DNA from 2 places in the Spirosoma gilvum genome. Region 1 is predicted to be linked to the other one. Evidence: riboswitches for the same ligand, from Rfam matches in the RefSeq annotation. Region 1 holds a riboswitch; the other holds the start of a gene.
What was found. A riboswitch is a leader RNA that binds a small molecule or an ion and turns the genes downstream of it on or off. The one in region 1 is predicted to bind S-adenosylmethionine.
Positions count from the first base shown of each region.

Region 2: another riboswitch for S-adenosylmethionine. It lies ahead of metH (methionine synthase); the one in region 1 lies ahead of ACYVFD_RS07555 (O-acetylhomoserine aminocarboxypropyltransferase/cysteine synthase family protein).

Region 1 covers NZ_BAAHBH010000002.1:676,660-686,947, forward strand. The annotation lists gene ACYVFD_RS07535 (Na+/H+ antiporter) at 1-322, shown strand, start outside; gene ACYVFD_RS07540 (glycosyltransferase family 2 protein) at 517-1,515, shown strand; gene ACYVFD_RS07545 (polysaccharide deacetylase family protein) at 1,467-2,258, shown strand; gene ACYVFD_RS07550 (DciA family protein) at 2,414-2,740, opposite strand; SAM riboswitch class I at 2,929-3,032, shown strand; gene ACYVFD_RS07555 (O-acetylhomoserine aminocarboxypropyltransferase/cysteine synthase family protein) at 3,251-4,564, shown strand; gene ACYVFD_RS07560 (homoserine O-acetyltransferase family protein) at 4,663-5,742, shown strand; gene ACYVFD_RS07565 (GDSL-type esterase/lipase family protein) at 5,749-6,342, shown strand; gene ACYVFD_RS07570 (esterase family protein) at 6,465-7,145, shown strand; gene ACYVFD_RS07575 (FAD-dependent oxidoreductase) at 7,159-8,301, opposite strand; gene ACYVFD_RS07580 (TetR/AcrR family transcriptional regulator) at 8,312-8,926, opposite strand; gene ACYVFD_RS07585 (lipase family protein) at 9,081-10,163, opposite strand.
Region 2 covers NZ_BAAHBH010000016.1:71,105-81,392, forward strand. The annotation lists gene ACYVFD_RS31515 (carbamoyltransferase family protein) at 1-1,490, shown strand, start outside; gene ACYVFD_RS31520 (SGNH/GDSL hydrolase family protein) at 1,521-2,684, shown strand; gene ACYVFD_RS31525 (DUF5989 family protein) at 2,736-2,885, shown strand; gene ACYVFD_RS31530 (SxtJ family membrane protein) at 2,888-3,250, shown strand; SAM riboswitch class I at 3,370-3,490, shown strand; gene metH (methionine synthase) at 3,596-7,459, shown strand; gene ACYVFD_RS31540 (MbtH family protein) at 7,504-7,728, shown strand; gene ACYVFD_RS31545 (LytTR family transcriptional regulator DNA-binding domain-containing protein) at 7,787-8,149, opposite strand; gene ACYVFD_RS31550 (beta strand repeat-containing protein) at 8,241-10,288, opposite strand, start outside.

The DNA.
Region 1 (10,288 bases):
ATTGCAGGTTATTACGCACCTGGAAGCCAATCATTCGGCGGGCTCGGTACACGATGACGTACTCAATTATGTGAAAAACACATATGAGTTACGGATTAATGAACTGAATGGTATGCTGCGAGGGGCGATCAGCACGACCCATAGACCGACCGAATTGTATCAGCAGGCGATCCGATTGCAACTCGAAGTGATTGATGTGGAGCGAACAGTACTGATAGAGCAGCGCCAGAACAGTTTGCTGGATGGCGAAATTCTCCGAAAAATGGAGCAGGAACTGGATATGGAAGCAGCCCGGTTAACCCTAGCTCAACCGAACGAGTGAGTAACAGACAAATAAGCATAGAAAGAGCCTTGTCAAATTACAAGTAGTTAATAGATAGAGTATTAAGGATATAAATAAAAGAATTAAAAATTACGTAACTACTTTCTTATTGTAGTTTAGGTAAATATACTTATTTTTATACCCGAGTTTCTTCGAAACCCCGTCCGTAACGATATCTTACTAATTTATTACCTATGGCATTTCATCCGGGTATGATCAGTTTGGTTGTACCAGCTTTTAACGAAGAAGAAAATCTCCCCGTACTGGTACACCGACTGATGGCGGTAATGGAACAGTACGAATCCTACGAAATCCTGATCGTTGATGACGGCAGCTCCGACCAGACACGCTATGTATTGCGGCAGTTGAGTCAGGAGTATCCTGTTGTCCGGTTCATATCCTTTTCGAGGAATTTTGGCCACCAGATGGCCTTGCGGGCTGGGTATGATAACGCACGGGGAGCGGCTGTCATTTGTCTGGATGCCGATCTGCAACACCCACCCGAACTGATCCCGACATTGATTGAAAAGTGGCGTCAGGGCTTTGAAGTGGTGTACACGGTTCGTCGGCCAGATCCGAAGCTGTCGTGGTTCAAACGGACTACGTCAAAATACTTTTACCGGGTGCTTCGTCGGGTTTCGAATCTGGAGATTGAGGATGGTGCTGCTGACTTCCGACTGCTCGACCGCAAAGTAGTCGATACCATCAAGCAGTTCAAAGAAGCCGATCTGTTTCTGCGTGGCGCTATTTCATGGGTAGGCTTCCGGCAGTGCCGGATTCTATATGAGCCAGCCGCTCGGTATGCAGGGCGTTCGAAATACTCGTTCCGCAAGATGATACAACTGGCGGCTATGGGCATCACGTCGTTCTCAACACGCCCCTTGTATCTGTCGGTGATGCTCGGCTTCTGCATGTCGTTGTTTGCCATTTTGTTCGGAGCAGAAGCCCTGTACGAGCATTATTTTACCAACGAAACCGTATCGGGCTGGACAACCCTGGTGCTACTCCTTGTTCTGATTGGTGGCGTTCAGTTTATTATGATCGGTATTATCGGCGTATATTTGGGCAAAACATTCGTCGAAGTGAAAGGCCGACCTACCTACATCATCGGCGACACGAGCGAGATCGAGGAGACTGTAACGCCATGGCAATTCCCAATCGAGGAAGAGATATTTTATTCACCGTTGACGTAGAAGAATTTGATACCGCCGTTGAATTCGGCCACAACATCCCGCTGGATGAGCAGGTGGCCGTTTCAACGCGCGGGTTAACGCTCCTGGCTGATCGATTCGATACACTGGGTGTACGAACAACGCTATTTACAACGGCTAACTACGCCCTTCATGAGTCAGCATTAATCCTGCGCCTGGCTCAAAAACATGAGGTAGCCTCACATGGTTATTATCATACCACCTTTGAACCGGCCGATCTGCTCAAATCCCGACTGGCACTGGAAGACCTGCTCAAACGTCCTGTCACAGGTTTCCGCCGGGCACGTATGGGTTTTGTTGACCCGAACGATGTGAAGCAGGCGGGTTATCAGTACAATTCATCGCTGCATCCGACCTGGCTCCCCGGCCGGTATAATCACTGGGGCGAACCCCGACATCCGTTCCGGGAGGTAGGCGTCTGGCAAATTCCGGCATCGGTTACTCCAACACTCCGGTTGCCGCTGTTCTGGTTAAGCCTGAAAAATTTTCCGTTTAGCTACTATAAATTACTCTGCCGCCAGACCCTCGAAGCCGACGGGTTTCTGAACCTGTATGTGCATCCCTGGGAGTTTACGGACTTGTCGGCCTACGAAAAAATTCCAACCTATGTGCGTCGGCATTCACGGGACGAATTGCTGGATCGGGTCGAAAAGCTACTGCAATACCTAAAGCCGATGGGCGAATTTAAAGGGATGCAGGAATTTGTGGAGGGGTTAAAAGCTTAATAATTCAGGTTTCAACTTACACCAGCTTATTCGAGTGTATTTTTTTGTCCTCCCGACGCAGGAGGGATCTCGAATTGCCTGGTACTTGAGATCCCTCCTGCGTCGGGAGGACAAAAAATAATCTGCTGTTTTTTTACCAGCCTACTTGACGTATGCTAGATAAAGACGACGTCGTCAATGACATCGCTACCCATGTCTTTGTTGACGAGTTGAATGAGCTTTTGCTTGGCATTCACAAGTTCATTGCGAAGCGGAGCGGATGCGATTTCAATATGAAGCTTCCGGTCGCGGACATACAGCCGATTGGTTCGTGACGCAATGGTCGGCCCCATCATTTTCCCCCAAAATGCTTCCAGATATGTTTCGTTAAAGCGCGTCTGCAGTTGATAGGCTTTGAGTAATTGCCCAATAGCGTCCTTGACAGTAGTGGTGCCAGCGACTCGGGTAGTGTTTTCGCGATTGAAGCGGTAGGTTTGGTTCATGGGGCGGGATGTCTCTTACTACAAAAGTAAATAAGGATTCAACGTCATGCATGACAATTGAATGAGTTGTGGTAAAAAATGTTTTAATGTTTAGAATTAGCAGCCGTTTTTTGGATTCGCGCCCTTTGGCTGTTATACTTGCAGCATCAAGTCAATAGTTACGCGGTTTTATCATACCGACGCGCGTTGATTTATACAGAAGCGGGGAGAGATCAGGCTCCGGGAACCGCTGGCAACCTACCACACGGCAAGGTGCTAACTCCTGCCTAAAGTTATTTAGGAACTATAAATCGTTTATTCACATGCTCTACCGTCAGCGCTGTATGCCCGCCGGGGCTTACTAAGCACAACCACCTTCTGCCACGAAAACTGGGAGGGTTTGTCGTGTATTCCTAAAAAGTTATAAAGTTTTACAGTCATATAGTTGTGGAGTTTATCAAAGAGTAAACACGCGGCAAGGGCTACAAACTTAATAACATCACAACTCTATAACTTTTCAACTTTTCTGTTATGTCAGAACTTCATTTCGAAACGCTCCAGCTACACGCGGGACAAGAACCAGACCCTACGACCAATGCAAGGGCAGTGCCTATTTATCAGACGACATCGTATGTCTTCAACGACTCGGCTCATGGCGCTGATTTGTTTGCCTTAAAAGCGTTTGGTAATATTTACACACGCATCATGAACCCAACCACCGATGTGTTTGAAAAACGCATGGCGGCTCTGGAAGGGGGAGTAGCGGCTTTAGCGGTATCGTCGGGGCAGGCGGCTCAGTTTATTGCGTTGAGCAATATTCTGAATGCGGGTGATAATTTCGTGACCACTTCATTCTTATACGGCGGTACGTACAATCAGTTCAAGGTATCATTCAAACGGCTCGGTATTGACGCTCGCTTTGCCGATGGTGATAACCCCGAATCGTTTGCCAAACTGATCGATGACAATACGAAAGCCATTTATCTCGAAACCATTGGGAACCCCGGCTTTAATGTTCCCGACTTCGAGGCTTTTGCGGCCCTGGCAAAGCAGCACGATATCCCACTCATTGTCGATAATACATTCGGTGCGGGTGGCTACCTGTTCCGGCCGCTGGAGCATGGCGCTGCTGTTGTTGTTGAATCGGCTACAAAGTGGATTGGCGGACACGGAACCAGTATTGGTGGAGTCATTATCGACGGCGGAAACTATAACTGGGGTAATGGCAAATTCCCGCAATTTAGCGAACCATCCGAGGGGTATCATGGTATGGTCTTCAGCGATGTGTTTGGCGTAAATGGGCCGTTTGGCAATATTCAGTTCATCATTCGGGCACGAGTTGAAGGGTTACGCGATTATGGTCCGGCGATAAGTCCATTTAACTCCTTTCTGCTGATTCAGGGGCTGGAAACGCTCTCGTTACGCGTTGATCGGACTGTACAGAATGCCCTGGAATTAGCCCAGTGGCTTGAGCAGCACGATCAGGTCGAGTTCGTCAACTACCCTGGTCTGGAAAGTAGCCCCTATAACGAACTGGCTAAAAAATATTTGAAACGAGGCTTTGGCGGAGTATTTACCTTCAAAGTGAAAGGAGATAAAGACGCTGCCGATCGGTTTGTGAACAGTCTGAAATTAGTAAGCCACCTGGCGAATGTGGGCGACTCGAAAACGCTGATCATTCACCCGGCTGCGACAACGCACCAGCAACTGAGCGAACAGGAACAAGCCAGTGCCGGGGTTGAAGCAGGCGTTTTACGGGTTTCGGCAGGTATTGAACATATCAGCGATATAAAAGCGGATTTCGAGCAGGCCTTCGCTCAAATTGCCGAACCGGTTAGTATTTAATTGTTTCAGGTTCAAGGTTTCAGGTTGACTGATGCATTAATACTGAAATCGTCAGCCAACCTGAAACCTTAAACCTGAAACGTGAAACAATATTTCAATTGACGCTACAGTATTTCGATTATAAGTATTCTTTCTCGCTCGAATCGGGGGAGAACCTGCCGGGATTTCGGCTGGCTTATACTACGCGCGGTACGCTGAACGAAGATGGGTCGAACGTTGTCTGGGTATGCCACGCGCTGACGGGAAATGCCGATGCGGGCGACTGGTGGGGCGGCATGGTTGGATCTGGTAAGTATTTTGACCCTGAGCCAGCTTCGGGCGTAGGTCATTTTATTGTTTGTGCCAACGTACTCGGCTCATGTTATGGCTCAACGGGCCCCTTGTCGATAAATCCGGGAACTGGCCAACCCTATTATCATAATTTTCCGGCCATTACCATTCGCGATATAGTAAATGCGCTGGATTTGCTACGGCAGGAGTTAGGTATCGAAAAAATTCATACCTGCATAGGGGGTTCAGTCGGTGGGGAACAGGCGTTGGAATGGGCGATTCTACAACCCAATCTGATCCAGAATCTGATTATTATTGCGGCCAGTGCTGTTGCTTCGCCCTGGTGTATTGCCTTCAATGAAGCGCAACGGATGGCCATTGAGGCCGACCCAACCTGGCGCGAAAAGCGGGCCGATGCGGGAGTAGATGGTATGAAAGCGGCTCGGGCTATGGCCATGATTTCGTATCGGAATTATGATACATATGGCTTTACGCAGGCACTGGATAACAATGAGCAACTGGATGGGTACAAAGCGGCAGGGTATCAGCGGTATCAGGGCGATAAACTGGCTGACCGTTTCAACGCCTTTACCTATTGGACGCTGTCGAAGGTGATGGATTCGCACAATGTGGGCCGGAACCGGGGAAGTATTCTAAACGCATTAGCGCAGATTAAAGCGTATACCCTGGTTGTGGGTATCCGTTCCGATTTGTTATTTCCCCCTACGGAGCAGCAGTTTCTGGCCCGCCATATCCCCAATGCGGCCTATGAGGAAATTGATTCGTTATACGGGCATGATGGCTTTTTGATCGAGTTTCGACCATTGGCGAATATATTGCGGAAATGGATGGCTAGTGCTCCTGCTGAAATAGTTAAGTTGGAAGAAGTTGTTCGGCAGGTTAAATAACGGAATATGGTTTGGTATGAAGCCGAAGTTCGGCAGTTGGAATCTAAATTGACGACGTTACCGCCCGCATCCGACAGGGTGGTTTTTTATGGTAGTTCATCCATCCGGCTCTGGACAACACTGGCGCAGGATTTCCCTCAAATCAATCCCCTGAACCTGGGATTTGGCGGATCTACACTGGCGGCCTGTTCCTGGTTTTTTGAGCGGCTCCTGCTACCCGCTCAGCCTAAAGCCGTTGTGTTTTACGCTGGCGATAATGATCTGGGCGATGGCCGTCATCCCGAAGAAGTTTATCTGTTCTTCTGCACCTTCGCCGACAAAATGCGACGTTATTTCCCCGATTTGCCGCTTTATTTTTTATCCATAAAAATTAGTCCTGCCCGTTGGGGTATTGCTGATCAAATTCGGTATACGAACGAATTGATTGGTAAAGAACTGGCCAAACGACCGAATACCCACTATATTGATATGACGGCACCGTTGTTATGGCCAAATGGGCAGCCACGCCGGGAAGCGTTTGAGAGTGATGGCCTTCATTTAAGTCCGGCTGGGTATCAGGCCTGGAAACGCTCGCTTCAGCAGCAGGTCTCAATTTTTTAACGATTTATTTACCTGGCTCATCACAGTTATTTAGCCGGATGGTTGTATTTTCATGTGTACGTAACACATATGGTATGCACCGTGAGTATCATAAGTGGTTCAGTCCGAACCTCAACCGTGACATGGAATTACTCGTTTTCGGTCATGCCGGAGCGAGAGTGTTAGTATTTCCGACTCGGCGCGGCCGATTTCATGAGTATGAAGATTTAGGGTTAGTCGACGCGCTGGCCGATCGGATCGACAAAGGCTGGCTTCAACTCTTTTGCGTCGATAGCGTTGACCGGGAAAGTGTGTACAATCGCTATGTTGGCCCACAGGACCGTATTCGGAGGCATAACCAGTACGAACAGTATATCCTGAACGAAGTCCTGACTTTTTCTCGTCTCAAAAACCCACAGCCCTTTATGATTTCGCATGGTTGTAGCCTGGGGGCCTACCATGCCCTGAACATTGCCTTTCGGCATCCACACTGGTTCGGGAAAGTAGCGGCATTCAGTGGCCGGTATAATCTGTCGGAGCCAGTGGCTGAGTTTCGCGGGCTGTTCGATGGCTATTACGACGAGGAGATTTATTACCACAGCCCCAATCATTTTCTGCCCAACCTACAGGACGGAACACTGATCGATCACCTTCGCCGAATGGAAATTGTGATGACAGTTGGGACAGAAGACCCGTTTCTACACAGCAATCTAACCCTCAGCGAAACTCTCTGGGCTAAAGATATATCGCATGAATTATACCTTTGGGACGGTCGGGCGCATCAAGCCGACGACTGGCGAAAGATGGTGGAGTTATATCTATAGCTTAGCTATCTGGTCAGCTAAACAGTTCAAGCAGATTAGAAATGGCACTTGCCGAATGCAGGGAGTCGGTTTGTTCCAATGTCATCCTGGCCATTTCGGATGCTCTCGTCCGCATCTGATTTTCATACTCGGCAATTGCAGATAGGGTGTCGGCGTATGTTTCGTTAGTCAGACAATGGCTTAATTCCAACGCATCCAGCATCGCCATATTAACTCCTTCGCCTGCGTATGGCGGCATCAGGTGAGCAGCATCGCCCAACATGGTCAGGTTGGGTAAAGCATCCCAGGTTTGGTCTAGGGGCATACAGTACTGCGGACGAAGCGTCAAGGGTAAACTGGCGTTGTTGATCAATTCACCCCAACGTTCATCCCATCCGGCAAATGTCTCTTTGAACCAGCTAAGGGCTTGCGCTCGGTCACTAAAATCGATTTCATTATCACGAAACCACAATTCGTCTGTTTTGCAACCTGTATAAAACACCAGGCTACCGTCGCCTTTTGAGCTGACGATCAATGTTTTCTCGTCGCCCAGTGCGAAGATTTTTCCACCATTCAAGAGGTTGTGAATAGAAGGTACTGAGATTTCGGAGTCATAAACGGAGCCCTCCACAATGGTAACACCAGAATAAAAAGGCTTGATAGGCGTAATGAAGGGTCGTATTTTGGAATTAGCCCCATCGGCAGCAATCACCAGATCGGCATAAGCCGATGTGCCATTTTTAAAGTCAAGTTGCCAACCATTACCTGATGGAGTTAGCAATACCAATTGGCTATCCCATACGACGGTACCGGGCTGCAGCGAGTCCAGCAATAATTTCCGTAAGGGGCCACGGTCAATCTCTGGTCGAAACAGTTCGTCACTGGAGTTGAAATCGTCGTCGAATAAGATCGCGCCAGCTTTGTCTACAATTCGCATTCGGTCGGCTCCCGGACGATAAACGGCTTTAAACGCGGCCATCAATCCAGCTTCCTCTAACGCTCGCAAGCCAGAGTCATCATGCAGGTCAAGGGTAGCGCCCTGTACCCGAACATGCTCATTCTGATCCCGTTCATAAACGGTTAGGTCGGCACCTTTCTGTTGTAAGAGTCTGGCTAGGGTTAGTCCTCCGGGACCACCGCCGACGATGGCTATTTTTTTGTTTGTAATGGGGTTCATTGGTCTGTTGTTACTTGTGTTTGTCTGTTTTGATTAGCATTCCACTGATCACCGTTTCGCAGCAGTTGAGCATGAGTTTTTCGGTAATAATCTGCTGAGGTCTATCGATATATTCGAAGTATTCGTTGACGAGGTCGAAAAGGGGGGCGAAGAGTAATGCTCGCTGGATTTCAAATGGGAAATCTCTGATCGTACCAGTGTTGGCATGATGGACCAGAAACCGATGAATAGGTGCAAAGAACTGCCCTTCCTGAATGTCACGTTCCCGAAACGCCTTGTTCAATAAGGGCGACGATTTGCCGTATTGCATTAGCGCGAACGCCTGCCGATTGTGTTGAAAATACCGAAAGCTGTTCTGCCAAATCCTTTTGACGCCCATTTCGAAATCAAGCTTTTCGTCGAAATTTTCCAGCACGGCAGTTTCATAAGCCCCCAACACCTCATCGATAAAAAGCTTGATGAGCAGGTCTTCCTTGTTTTCGTATTTGATGTAGATGGTTCTTGGCGACACATTAGCGGCTTTGGCCAACTTCTGCATACTCAGATTTTCCAGCCCTTCTTCCTGAATGATTTTCAGAGCGATGGTTCGAATCGATTCTTCCTTTTCACTATTTCTTGGTCGCATAGCTGTGCGATTTCTGACGATTTGAAAAGATAATGCTATTTAGTAAGTAAACGTTCATTTACTAATAAAATATCTTTAATACTAATTGACTTTACGGCCTCATCGGGTTCATACAGAATGCTTGATTACGTACTGGCCAATTGGCTTGAACGGATTAAGGTAATTTCTCCGCGAGGTATAGGTACGGCGGATGAAAATGATGGATGAAGATCTTCTCTTTACTGTCGGGATATTTGGCGAGGTAAGTACTATCGGCTAGTAGAACGATGGTGTTACCGGTTCGGACATAGTCGTTGCTTTGGTAATAGTCGGGCGCTACGTAGCCGTTCAGGTTTTTCTTAACGGTATTAGATGCCAGTTTACCCAGATATTTCTGGTAGTTCTTCTGCGCTTTTAGGGCGGGTTTACTCAGGCTGTTGTAAGCATATTTTAAGGCAATTCGCTTCAGAAATTTCTGTTTTTTGATCATTGCTGGAGCACCAACAAAGGGATTCGTTGGATTGAAATCATGGACAGTCTGGACGGTCAACGGGACTTCGGGCACCCAATCGGCTGAATTAACGACATTATACGCCCAGCCAGCCTGCGTAGCGGCTTCGTATTCGTAAGCGAAAGGTAGATTTCCCGGTTTAGGTCCGGCACTGCAATAGGTTTTGAACTGAATGTCGGCAGGGATTCGGGACTGTTTTTGCAGTTGGCGAAGGTGAGCCGCTAGTAGAAATGCAATGGCACCTCCCTGGCTGTGACCCATGATCAGCATGTTTTTAATACCAGCCCGATAGCACGAATCAATTTTAGGAAGCATGTCTTTTGTCAGAAATGCCGTACTCACCAACCAGCCCACATGCACAGCCGCCAACGGGCTGGAAGCCAGTTCATACGAAAACTTTTCAGTGTCGCTGATTTGAAGTTCGCCTTTGGCTGGGACCATAGCCGCGTAGAAATTAGCCAGCCAACTCACGCTGTTGGCCGTTGTTCCCCGGATACTCAGGACGGCAACTCCCTGATTGTTGGCCCATAAATCCCAACGGTTATCCAACCCCACAACGGGCGAACGGTAAACTGGTTTGAATCGCTCAGGAATTGGAAAAGCCTTTACGTACGTCGAATCGCCAAATTGCGCTGATACTTTCAATAATTCGATATACTCGGCCTTATCGAAACCCGGTTTTAGGGCTTGTCCTTGAAGCATTTTAGGGAGTAAAACCAGAAGAAAGTAAATAGTCGTGTGTTTCATAATTGAGGGTTGCTAAACGACTGATCAATAAGTAACAATAACTTATTGATCAGTCGTTTAGTGTTGAAACTGTTTAAACTTTTCCTTTTTAGTCAAAAGCCTTTCTTTTTTTGTCATTCCGACGA
Region 2 (10,288 bases), on a different contig from region 1:
AGCTGCTGTTTCCCGAACACCATTTGTCGCATGGAGCCAGTGCGTTCTATCCGTCCCCGTTCGAACGGGCGGCTATTCTGACCATCGATGGTGTTGGCGAATGGGCAACGGCGTCGATCGGATTGGGTGAAGGGAAAAACATCTCGATCCTGAAAGAATTACGGTTCCCCCATTCGCTGGGGCTGTTGTATTCGGCTTTTACCTACTTTCTGGGTTTCCGGGTCAACTCCGGCGAATATAAGCTGATGGGCCTGGCGCCCTACGGCGATCCGCATTCGCCCGACGTAACCCGCTACATGGCCATGATCAAAGAGAAACTGGCCGATTTGCGTTCCGATGGCTCGGTGTGGCTGAACCAGGAGTATTTCGATTATGCGACCGGACTCACGATGGTGCATGATGAGAAATGGGCCGAACTGTTTGGATTCCCCAAACGCCAGCCGGAGGATGAGCTTCAGGCACACCATTGCAACCTGGGTCTGGCGATTCAATACCTGACCGAAGAGGTGGTCCTGAACATGGCCCGCGAAGCCAAACGGCTAACCAATGCCGATGCGCTCGTGCTGGCAGGTGGTGTAGCCCTGAACTGCGTATCGAACGGGAAGCTTCAGGCGGCTGGTTTGTTCAAGGATCTCTTTATTCAACCGGCTGCCGGTGATGCCGGTGGGGCCTTAGGAGCTGCTTTAGCCGCTTATCATATCTATTTCGGAAAAGAGCGTGAGGTCACGAAAGAACGGGATGCCATGCGGGGATCGTATCTGGGGCCAACTTTCTCCGATCTGGACGTTGAACTGATGGCCGTTAAATACAAAGCTATTGGCAAACACTTCGATAATTTTGACGAATTGAGCCGCGAAGCCGCCCGTCTGTTGGCAGAAGGCAACGTGGTAGGTTGGGTGCAGGGACGGATGGAGTTTGGTCCTCGGGCATTAGGCGGACGCAGCATTTTGGGCGACCCGCGCAATGCCGAGATGCAGAAAAAACTGAACCTAAAAATCAAATATCGGGAGTCGTTCCGGCCATTTGCGCCGTCGGTATTAGCCGAAGATTGCGCGGAATATTTCGATTACGATGGCATTTCGCCGTATATGCTGCTGGTGCATCCAGTAGCTCAGAAGCGTCGTACACCCGTACCGGCTAATTACGCCAGCTTCCCGTTGCGTGAAAAACTTTACTATCAGCGGTCCGACTTGCCGTCGATTACGCACATCGATTATTCGGCCCGGATTCAAACGGTACATAAAGACACCAATCCGCGGTATTACCAATTGATTGACGCCTTTAAGCAACTCACGGGCTACGGCGTCATTGTCAACACCAGTTTCAACGTGCGGGGCGAACCCATCGTTTCCACGCCGGATGATGCCTATCGGTGTTTTATGCGTACTGAAATGGATTACCTCGTAGTTGGTAACTACCTGTTCGATAAGCGCCAGCAACCCGAATGGCAGGATACTGATAACTGGAAAGAAGAATTTGTTTTAGACTAACGGGAGCCTACCGCCGAATGGGCTGAATTGATGCAATCAAAATTTGTTTCGAGTGCTATTCGTTTACTGTTCCTGGGGTTCTTAGCCTTTCTTCTATACTACGGAGATCGGCTGAACGTGGTGCTGGATTATCCACACCGAGGGCTTTTCGATAATATATATGTTCGGTTTGCTAAAATCGCCATCCTGCTGCTGGTGATGATGGAGATTGTCCGGATCTATTATTATGGTGTTGTTAAGAATCCGAAACCGCCTAAACTGATTGGTAACCTGGCTACGTTGCTAGTTCCAACGGCGCTGTTGCTGGTGTTCGTGGAAATTATTTTCATGTTCATCTCCCAGAGTCAGGAAGGTGGACTCACCTTGGCGTCACACATCTGGTTTGAACGCTATTGGCCGCCTATGGTAGGTGATTATCGCGATACACCTCGGACCGATACACTGGGTAAAAAAGTCGTGTTGGTGGTCGGTGATTCGTTTACGTCGGGCCACGGTCTGAAACGGGCGGAAGAGCGCTACGGAAATGTTTTAGGCGAAAAGCTGGGAAATCAGTACATAACCTATAACCTGGGTATTTCGGGTTCGGATACCCGGAATGAATACGAACGGCTTGTGAAATTTGGCAAAAAGCCTGATATACTGGTGTTGCAGTATTTTCCGAACGATATCGAAAAGGTGGCTCACGATCATGGGTTAGTACCCGCGTCGTTTGAACCTTATTCCGACGTACCTCGGGCGTTTCAATCGCTGTTTATTAAGTCGTATCTGCTAAATTACCTGTACTGGCAGTTTCCACACGGTAATTTTGCGCCGTTCGATACCTATGCTCGTACAGCTTACGGAACTCCGGCAATTATTAACGACCATCTGAGTGATCTGGCTAAATTTGTAACGTATGCCAAAGAGCATAAGGCTCGTTTTTACGTTGTTTTGTTCCCCTTTTCGCATAACCTGGAAAAAACAGCGGAATACGTCAAACCGGTGGTTTCGTTCTTCCAGAAAAATAACGTGCCGGTGCTGGAAGCTGGCAAACTGATGGGCGATATCGAACCGAAAGACCGGGTAGTTGGCCGGAACGATGGGCACGCCAGTGCGTTGGTCAATCAGCGGGTGGGAGAGGCTCTGTTCAAACTTGTTCAGTCTAATCCAGGAACAGGGCATATGGCGCTGGCCGACAGTACGGCTAAACCTTAGATTTTTTAGTTTATCGGTTTGATACACAAGTAAATAAACTCAAATTAGATCATGGAATTTTTGCAGGACATTATCAAATTCATGCAGCAGCGTAAGAAGTGGTGGCTGGCACCAATGATCATTCTGTTGCTACTGATTGGTATTCTGATTGTTATTGGTGGCGGATCGGCCGTTGCACCGTTTATTTACACGCTGTTCTAAGCATGGACGTTTCTGAGAAGGTAAAAGCCCAGTTGGTGATCGTAACTGGGCTGGTAGTACTGTATTTTATTTTCAAATCGCCCTGGTGGCTCTATGCGGCAGCGGCTGTCGGCGTGTTGAGCCTGGTCATTCCAGCGGCTGGCGATCTGATTGTGAAAGCCTGGTTTAAAATTGCGGAGGTGCTGGGAAACATCAACGGCAAGATCATTCTTTCTATCCTATTTTTCGTCTTTTTGTGGCCTATCGCGATGCTGTACCGGCTATCCGCCAAGAATCCGCTGGCCATTAAACGAACGGATCAAAAGTCGTTCTACAACGAGCGAAACCACCAGTATACAAAAGAGGATTTAGAACAAACCTGGTAATTGAGAAGCTTCGGCCCTGCTAACACATACGTTATACAGGCGCTGGTGACGACACAATTCCTAGAATCTTAGGGTACACTATGTATGAGTGTACCCTATTTTTATCTATTTTTGTTATAGGCTTATCCAGAAAGACGGAGGGACGGACCCGATGAAGTCTTGGCAACCCTTTCAGAACCAGTTGGTTACTGAGACTCGGTGCCAATTTCCTCCCGGTTTATTGACCGGGCCAGATAAGTTAGCTCCCCGCTATCCATCTTTCTGTGCCTAAGCTTTTTGCGGTTTTGGACTTTTTTAAGGACACTGATTGTTGGTATTCCTGACAATCGCACTATACAACTGCCTTTGAAAACGATATACGAACTTCTGAACGAACGAATTCTCGTCCTCGACGGTGCTATGGGCACCATGATCCAACGGTACAAACTGACCGATGCCGATTATCGGGGTGAGCGATTCAAAGACTTTCCACACGACGTAAAAGGCAACAACGATTTGTTGTCGATCACGAAGCCCGACGTTATTAAGGCCATTCACCGCCAGTATCTGGATGCGGGTTCAGATATTATCGAAACTAATACGTTCAGTGCTACCCGCATTGCCATGGCCGATTATTACATGGAAGATCTGGTCTATGAACTGAACTACCAGTCGGCGAAAATTGCCAAAGAAGTAGCGGAAGAGGTAACCCGTCAGAATCCTGATAAACCTCGGTTTGTGGCCGGTGCTATGGGGCCAACCAACCGTACAGCGTCGCTCTCTCCTGATGTCAATAACCCAGCCTATCGGGCCGTTACGTTCGATGATCTGGTCGATACGTATTATGAGCAGGTAAGTGGCCTGGTCGAAGGAGGAGTTGATTTATTGTTGGTCGAAACGATTTTCGATACCCTCAATGCGAAGGCGGCCATGTTCGCCATCGATAAGTATTTTAGTAATAGGAGCGAGGAGCGAGGAGCGAGGAGTGAGCATGCTGACGCAAAAGATTTCCGACGGATGGAGAATTCTCACTCCTCGCTCCTCGCTCCTGGCTACTTACCCGTCATGATTTCGGGAACGATTACCGATGCCAGTGGGCGGACGCTTTCGGGGCAGACAACCGAAGCATTTTTGTATTCGGTGTCGCATTTGCCGCTGCTGAGTGTTGGGTTAAACTGTGCGCTCGGTGCTGAATTGATGCGTCCGTATATTCAGACGTTAGCTAAGGAAGCTCCATTTTTTACGTCGGCCTATCCAAATGCAGGATTACCGAATGAATTTGGTGAATATGATCAGACACCCGACGAAATGGCGGCTCAGGTGGAAGGGTTTATCCGGGATGGCTTTGTGAACATCGTCGGTGGCTGCTGTGGCTCAACGCCCGATCACATTCAGGCCATCGCCCAGGCGGCTGCCAAACACGCACCCCGGCAACGACCTCAGGCTGAACCCTATCAGAAACTAAGTGGTCTGGAACCCTTAAAGGTGACGGAACAAACCAACTTCCTGAATATCGGTGAACGTACCAACGTAACTGGCTCGAAGAAATTTGCCCGATTGGTTAAGGAAGGAAATTACGACGAAGCCCTCAGCATTGCGCGTGGCCAGGTAGAAGGGGGCGCTCAGGTGATTGATGTCAACATGGACGAAGGTATGCTCGATTCGGTCGAAGCCATGACTACGTTCCTGAACCTGATTGCTTCCGAACCCGACATCGCCCGCGTGCCCATTATGGTCGATTCATCGAAGTGGGAAGTGATTGAGGCCGGTCTGAAATGCGTTCAGGGGAAAGCCATTGTCAACTCCATCTCCTTGAAAGAAGGCGAAGAAGCGTTTATTGAGCGAGCTAAGCTGATTAAGCGCTACGGAGCGGCCACAGTCGTCATGGCGTTTGATGAAACGGGCCAGGCCGATTCCTACGAACGACGGATCGAAATTTGTGAACGAGCGTACCGGATTCTGGTCGATAAGGTTAATTTTTCGCCACAGGACATCATTTTCGACCCCAATATTCTAACCGTTGCAACGGGTATTGAAGAGCATAACAACTATGCCGTCGATTTCATCAATGCTACCCGCTGGATTAAGGAAAACCTGCCTCTGGCGAAAGTAAGCGGTGGGGTATCGAATATCTCCTTCAGTTTCCGGGGCAACGATGTCGTGCGTGAAGCCATGCACTCGGCGTTTCTATATCACGCCATCCGGGCGGGTATGGACATGGGCATCGTGAATGCGGGTCAGTTAGAAGTGTACGACAACATTCCCAAAGACTTGCTGGAACGCTGTGAAGATGTACTCCTGAACCGTCGGGACGATGCCACCGAACGGCTCGTTGAGTTTGCCGAAACGGTAAAAGCCAAAGGAAAAGCCGTTGTGCAGGACGAAAGCTGGCGGGCCGAACCCGTCCGTGAGCGGCTTAAGTACGCACTGGTGAAAGGTATTACCGACTACATCGATGAAGATGTGGAAGAAATTCGTCAGCAGGTGGAGCGTCCGTTGCATGTGATTGAAGGGCCGTTGATGGATGGTATGAACGTGGTCGGTGACCTGTTTGGTGCCGGTAAAATGTTCCTGCCACAGGTGGTTAAATCGGCGCGGGTAATGAAAAAAGCCGTGGCGTATCTGACCCCGTTTATTGAAGCCGAAAAATCGGGCACCGGCTCGTCGTCGGCCGGTAAAATTCTGCTGGCAACGGTGAAAGGGGACGTGCACGACATTGGTAAAAACATCGTCGGGGTAGTGCTGGGCTGTAACAACTACGAGATCATTGACCTCGGCGTGATGGTACCGACACAGAAAATTCTGGACGAAGCGCGTAAGCATAACGTCGATATTATTGGCCTGAGCGGACTCATTACCCCCTCGCTCGATGAAATGGTGGGCGTAGCTAAAGAAATGCAGCGCCAGGGCTTTACGCTACCTCTGCTGATTGGTGGCGCGACAACTTCACGGACGCATACAGCTGTTAAGATCGATCCACATTATGCCGGGCCAGTGGTTCATGTGCTGGATGCCAGCCGGAGTGTGCCTGTAGCCGGTCGCTTGACGAGTGAGCAGGCAGCAACCCGCGACGAGATTTTTAATCAGATCAAAGCCGAGTACAGCAAACTTCGCGACGACCATGCCCGTCGTCGGCAGGAGAAAGCCAGCCTGACGATTGACAAAGCGCGTGAGAATCGGGCTCCCATCGATTGGCGGAATTTCGAGCCAACCAAACCGACTTTCCTCGGTAATCGCTATTTTGAGGAGTACGACTTGGCTGAGCTACGAGCCTATATCGACTGGACGCCGTTCTTCCAGACCTGGCAACTACACGGCAAATACCCCGCTATCTTCGAGGATGCGACCGTTGGCAAAGAAGCCCGGCAACTTTTCGATGATGCCAACCGTCTGCTACAGGAAATTATCGATGGTAAGCTGTTGAAAGCCAAAGCCGTGGTTGGTTTCTTTCCGGCCAACACTGCCGACGATGATGTGCTATTACATGAGTTTGAAGAACAGGTTCGCGATGTTCCCTGTGAACGGCATGGGTCCCACCGGCACATCGAGTACAAAATCAGTCGTGCGCAGTCGCAGACGGCGGTAAGTCCGGTTGGTGAGCTGATTTACGATACCAAAACGGTGCTCCATTTCCTCCGCCAGCAGAATCAGAAAGCTCCGGGATTACCGAACTATTGCTTGTCGGACTTTGTGGCCCCGCTCGAAAGCGGCCGCGAAGATTACATTGGTGGATTTGCCGTAACGGCCGGTATCGGTATCGAAGCGTTGCTGGAGAAATACGAACGCGACCACGACGATTACAGTAGCATTATGGTGAAAGCCATCGCCGATCGGCTGGCCGAAGCCTTCGCCGAGCGGATGCACGAGCGGGTACGGACTGAGTTTTGGCCCTATGCCACCGGAGAAACCTACTCCAACGACCAACTAATCAAGGAAGAGTACCAGGGCATCCGACCGGCTCCGGGTTATCCGGCCTGTCCCGATCATACCGAAAAAGGCACGCTGTTTGATTTACTGGACGCTGGTAAAATTGGTATCGAACTGACCGAAAGTTATGCCATGTACCCGGCCTCGTCGGTCAGCGGATTCTATTTCTCGCACCCGGAGTCGAAGTATTTTGCCGTGGGTAAAATCAACAAGGATCAGGTGCTGGATTACGCACAACGGAAAGATATGCCGGTTGACGAGATCGAACGATGGCTGGCTCCCGTGCTGAGTTATGATGCGTAAACGTAGCGTATATTTGGTGGACATTCCTAAACCGCCAAATCACTATGCAGGACGAACGCGAAGACAACACGATCTACAAAGTAGTCGTCAACCACGAAGAGCAGTATTCCATCTGGCCCGCTGATCGTGAGAATCCCCTCGGCTGGAACGATGTAGGTAAATCTGGTTCCAAAGAAGAGTGTCTGGCTTACATCAAAGAACTCTGGACCGATATGCGCCCACTAAGCCTTCGTAAGAAAATGGAGGAAATGCAGCGCGGTATAGAATAATCAAAAATCCCGGAGGTATCTCCGGGATTTTCAGTATAAGTAGGTGCTAACAGCTCCCCTAAGACTCTTGCATGATCGCTGGTTCCTGTATGTGCAGGTGCGACAGTTTATCCTGTACCTGAATAAGCCGCCGACGAGCAATGGGTAGCGATGCCTGATTGTCCATAATCACATGACTATTGTTTCGGCTGTGGGGCGACATATGTAGCGAGTAGGCATAAGTCGGATTAATCAAAACTCGTTTATGAATTCTCAGAAATGAGGGCCAGCGGTCCTCGTACCATTTCAGCGTGTGCGACATCAGGACCACTTCCCCATTGATGAGATAAATCCGACAATAATTTATATCCCCGATCAGGTAGAGAATTTTGGATGGGCTGGTCCGGAACTGAGCTCCTTTGGCTGAGGTGTACGGTTTCATCAGGATGAAGTGACTAATAGAGCAGAGCTATAAGGAAATCATTTAACCCAATAAGGTTTAAGTAAATCTTTCCTTTGCCAGTTATGACCGTTTATAAGCCACTAATGATACGGGCGAAAATATTGTTGAGATGGTTGTTATCATAACTTCCACCACTGTCATCGGCCACATTGATGGTAATGTTGGACGTACTTCCCGAATTGGCCGTGGTACGCGTGATGGTGAAGCCCAGATTCAGCGTCGTGTTGGCTCCCATTGACTCACCCCCGTTGATCGTCAGACTCAGCTGCTGATTGGCTACATTACTACTCACCTGCCACTTGCTGTTCTGCACCGCTACGGGGTTGTTACTTCCACCCGAGACATTGATGCTGGTCAGTGTGTTGTCGTAACTGATTGTGTAGCCAGCGGGTACGGTGATGTTAATGGTAATCGAACTACCCGTGGTGGCGAATCCGTTTACCTCCTGAACCTGAATTAGCAACTGCTTGCTGCCATTAGCTGGGAAATTGGCATCTGGCAAACTTAGAATAGACGTTAGGTCGGGCCCCGTCACCACCGTTACACTAACCAGTTTAGTCTGACTACAGGCGCCACTACTAGCCACCAAGGTAAACGTCTTTACCCCCGATGTAAGTAGACTGGCGGAGACGGCCGAACTGGTAGAGGGAGTCGTGAAACTAGTTCCGGTAGGAGCGGTCCACTGATAAGTAGTAGCTCCCGAAGCCGATAAGCTGACGGTTACGCCAATGTCGGCCAGGGGGAGCGCAGAACCCGCCGAAACAGCCAGCGTATTTGTAAGGCTAACCGAAGTGGCCACTGTAACGCGACATCCATTGGCATTACTGACTGTTACCGAATAGGTATCGGGTGTAGTGACGACCAGCGTTTGGCTTGTTCCGGGCGTTCCTAGCGTACCACTACTATTGGCGAAAGTGAAGGAGGTGCCACCCGATGCGGTCAGTGTCAGACTGGCTAGAGAACAGGTTAAGGTTCCCGAATTTGAGGCTGTCAGACTAGCTACCGGCGATGCATTGACCGTCAGACTAAAGGCCGTTGAGGTTACACTGTTACAGGCCCCTGTTACCACTATGGAATAACTCCCGGCGTCACCCGTTTGCACATTGGTCAATGAAAGTGCTGAAGTGCTCTGGGCAGGGCTGACCAGACCCGCGCCCTTGTACCAGGCATAGGTAAACGGGCCTGTTCCACTCACACTGATACTGGCCGTTACTGTCCCTCCCGAACAAACCGATGAACCCGCTACCGGGAGCGTCGTAAAGGCCGTTTGCAGGCTCGCTGTCCCCTGAAACTCATAGGCGCCCATGTCGACCAGGTTGCCGAAAATTCGGCTATTACCCGCTAAATCCGTACTCGGCAGAGCGGATACGGAGTAAGGGCCACTGGCGACCGTAGCACTGGCGGGATCACCCGTATTGATAGCAGGGGCACAGGCCGACAGTTCTGTACTGGTTGTTGAAGCAAAGGGGGATACGGTAGTGGTCAGGTTGCCGGTAACGCTCGTAAATCCGCTTACGGTAACCGACGTAGGTTCAAACAAACTATAACTGGCAGAAACCCCACCGGTTCCAAAATGGAAAATGGTTTTGTTGCCGCCATTATCAAACAGTACACAATTGGTCAATACTACGTTGCCATTGTTATTGTGTATGACTCGCCCATTGATCGACGTATTTGACTGAAACGAGCAGTTGATCAGCCGGGCATTTCCACTTGATGTATGTACAACACCCCCGTTGGAACTGGCAGAGTTACCCAGGAAAGAGCAGTTCGTCAGGGTCGGGGTACTGTTGTTAACTTCTAATACCCCCCCGTTGGCACTGGAGGAATTATTCTTAAGAAGACAATTAACCATCTGAAAATCACTACCGCTTTCGGTATTGATTGCCCCCCCGTTGGCACTAGCCGAATTACTTAAAAGGGTGCAGCCCGTCAACGTTGGTTTACAACTCGTTGTGTTATACATTGCCCCTCCTCCAACAGAAGCCGAATTTGACTGGAATGTACAATTTTGGAGTTCAGGCGTGCAGTTACTTGTATTGGTCATCCCACCACCGCTACCCGTTGCAGAATTAGTTAGAAAAAAGCAGCCGGTCAGTGTTGGGTTACTACTGCTGG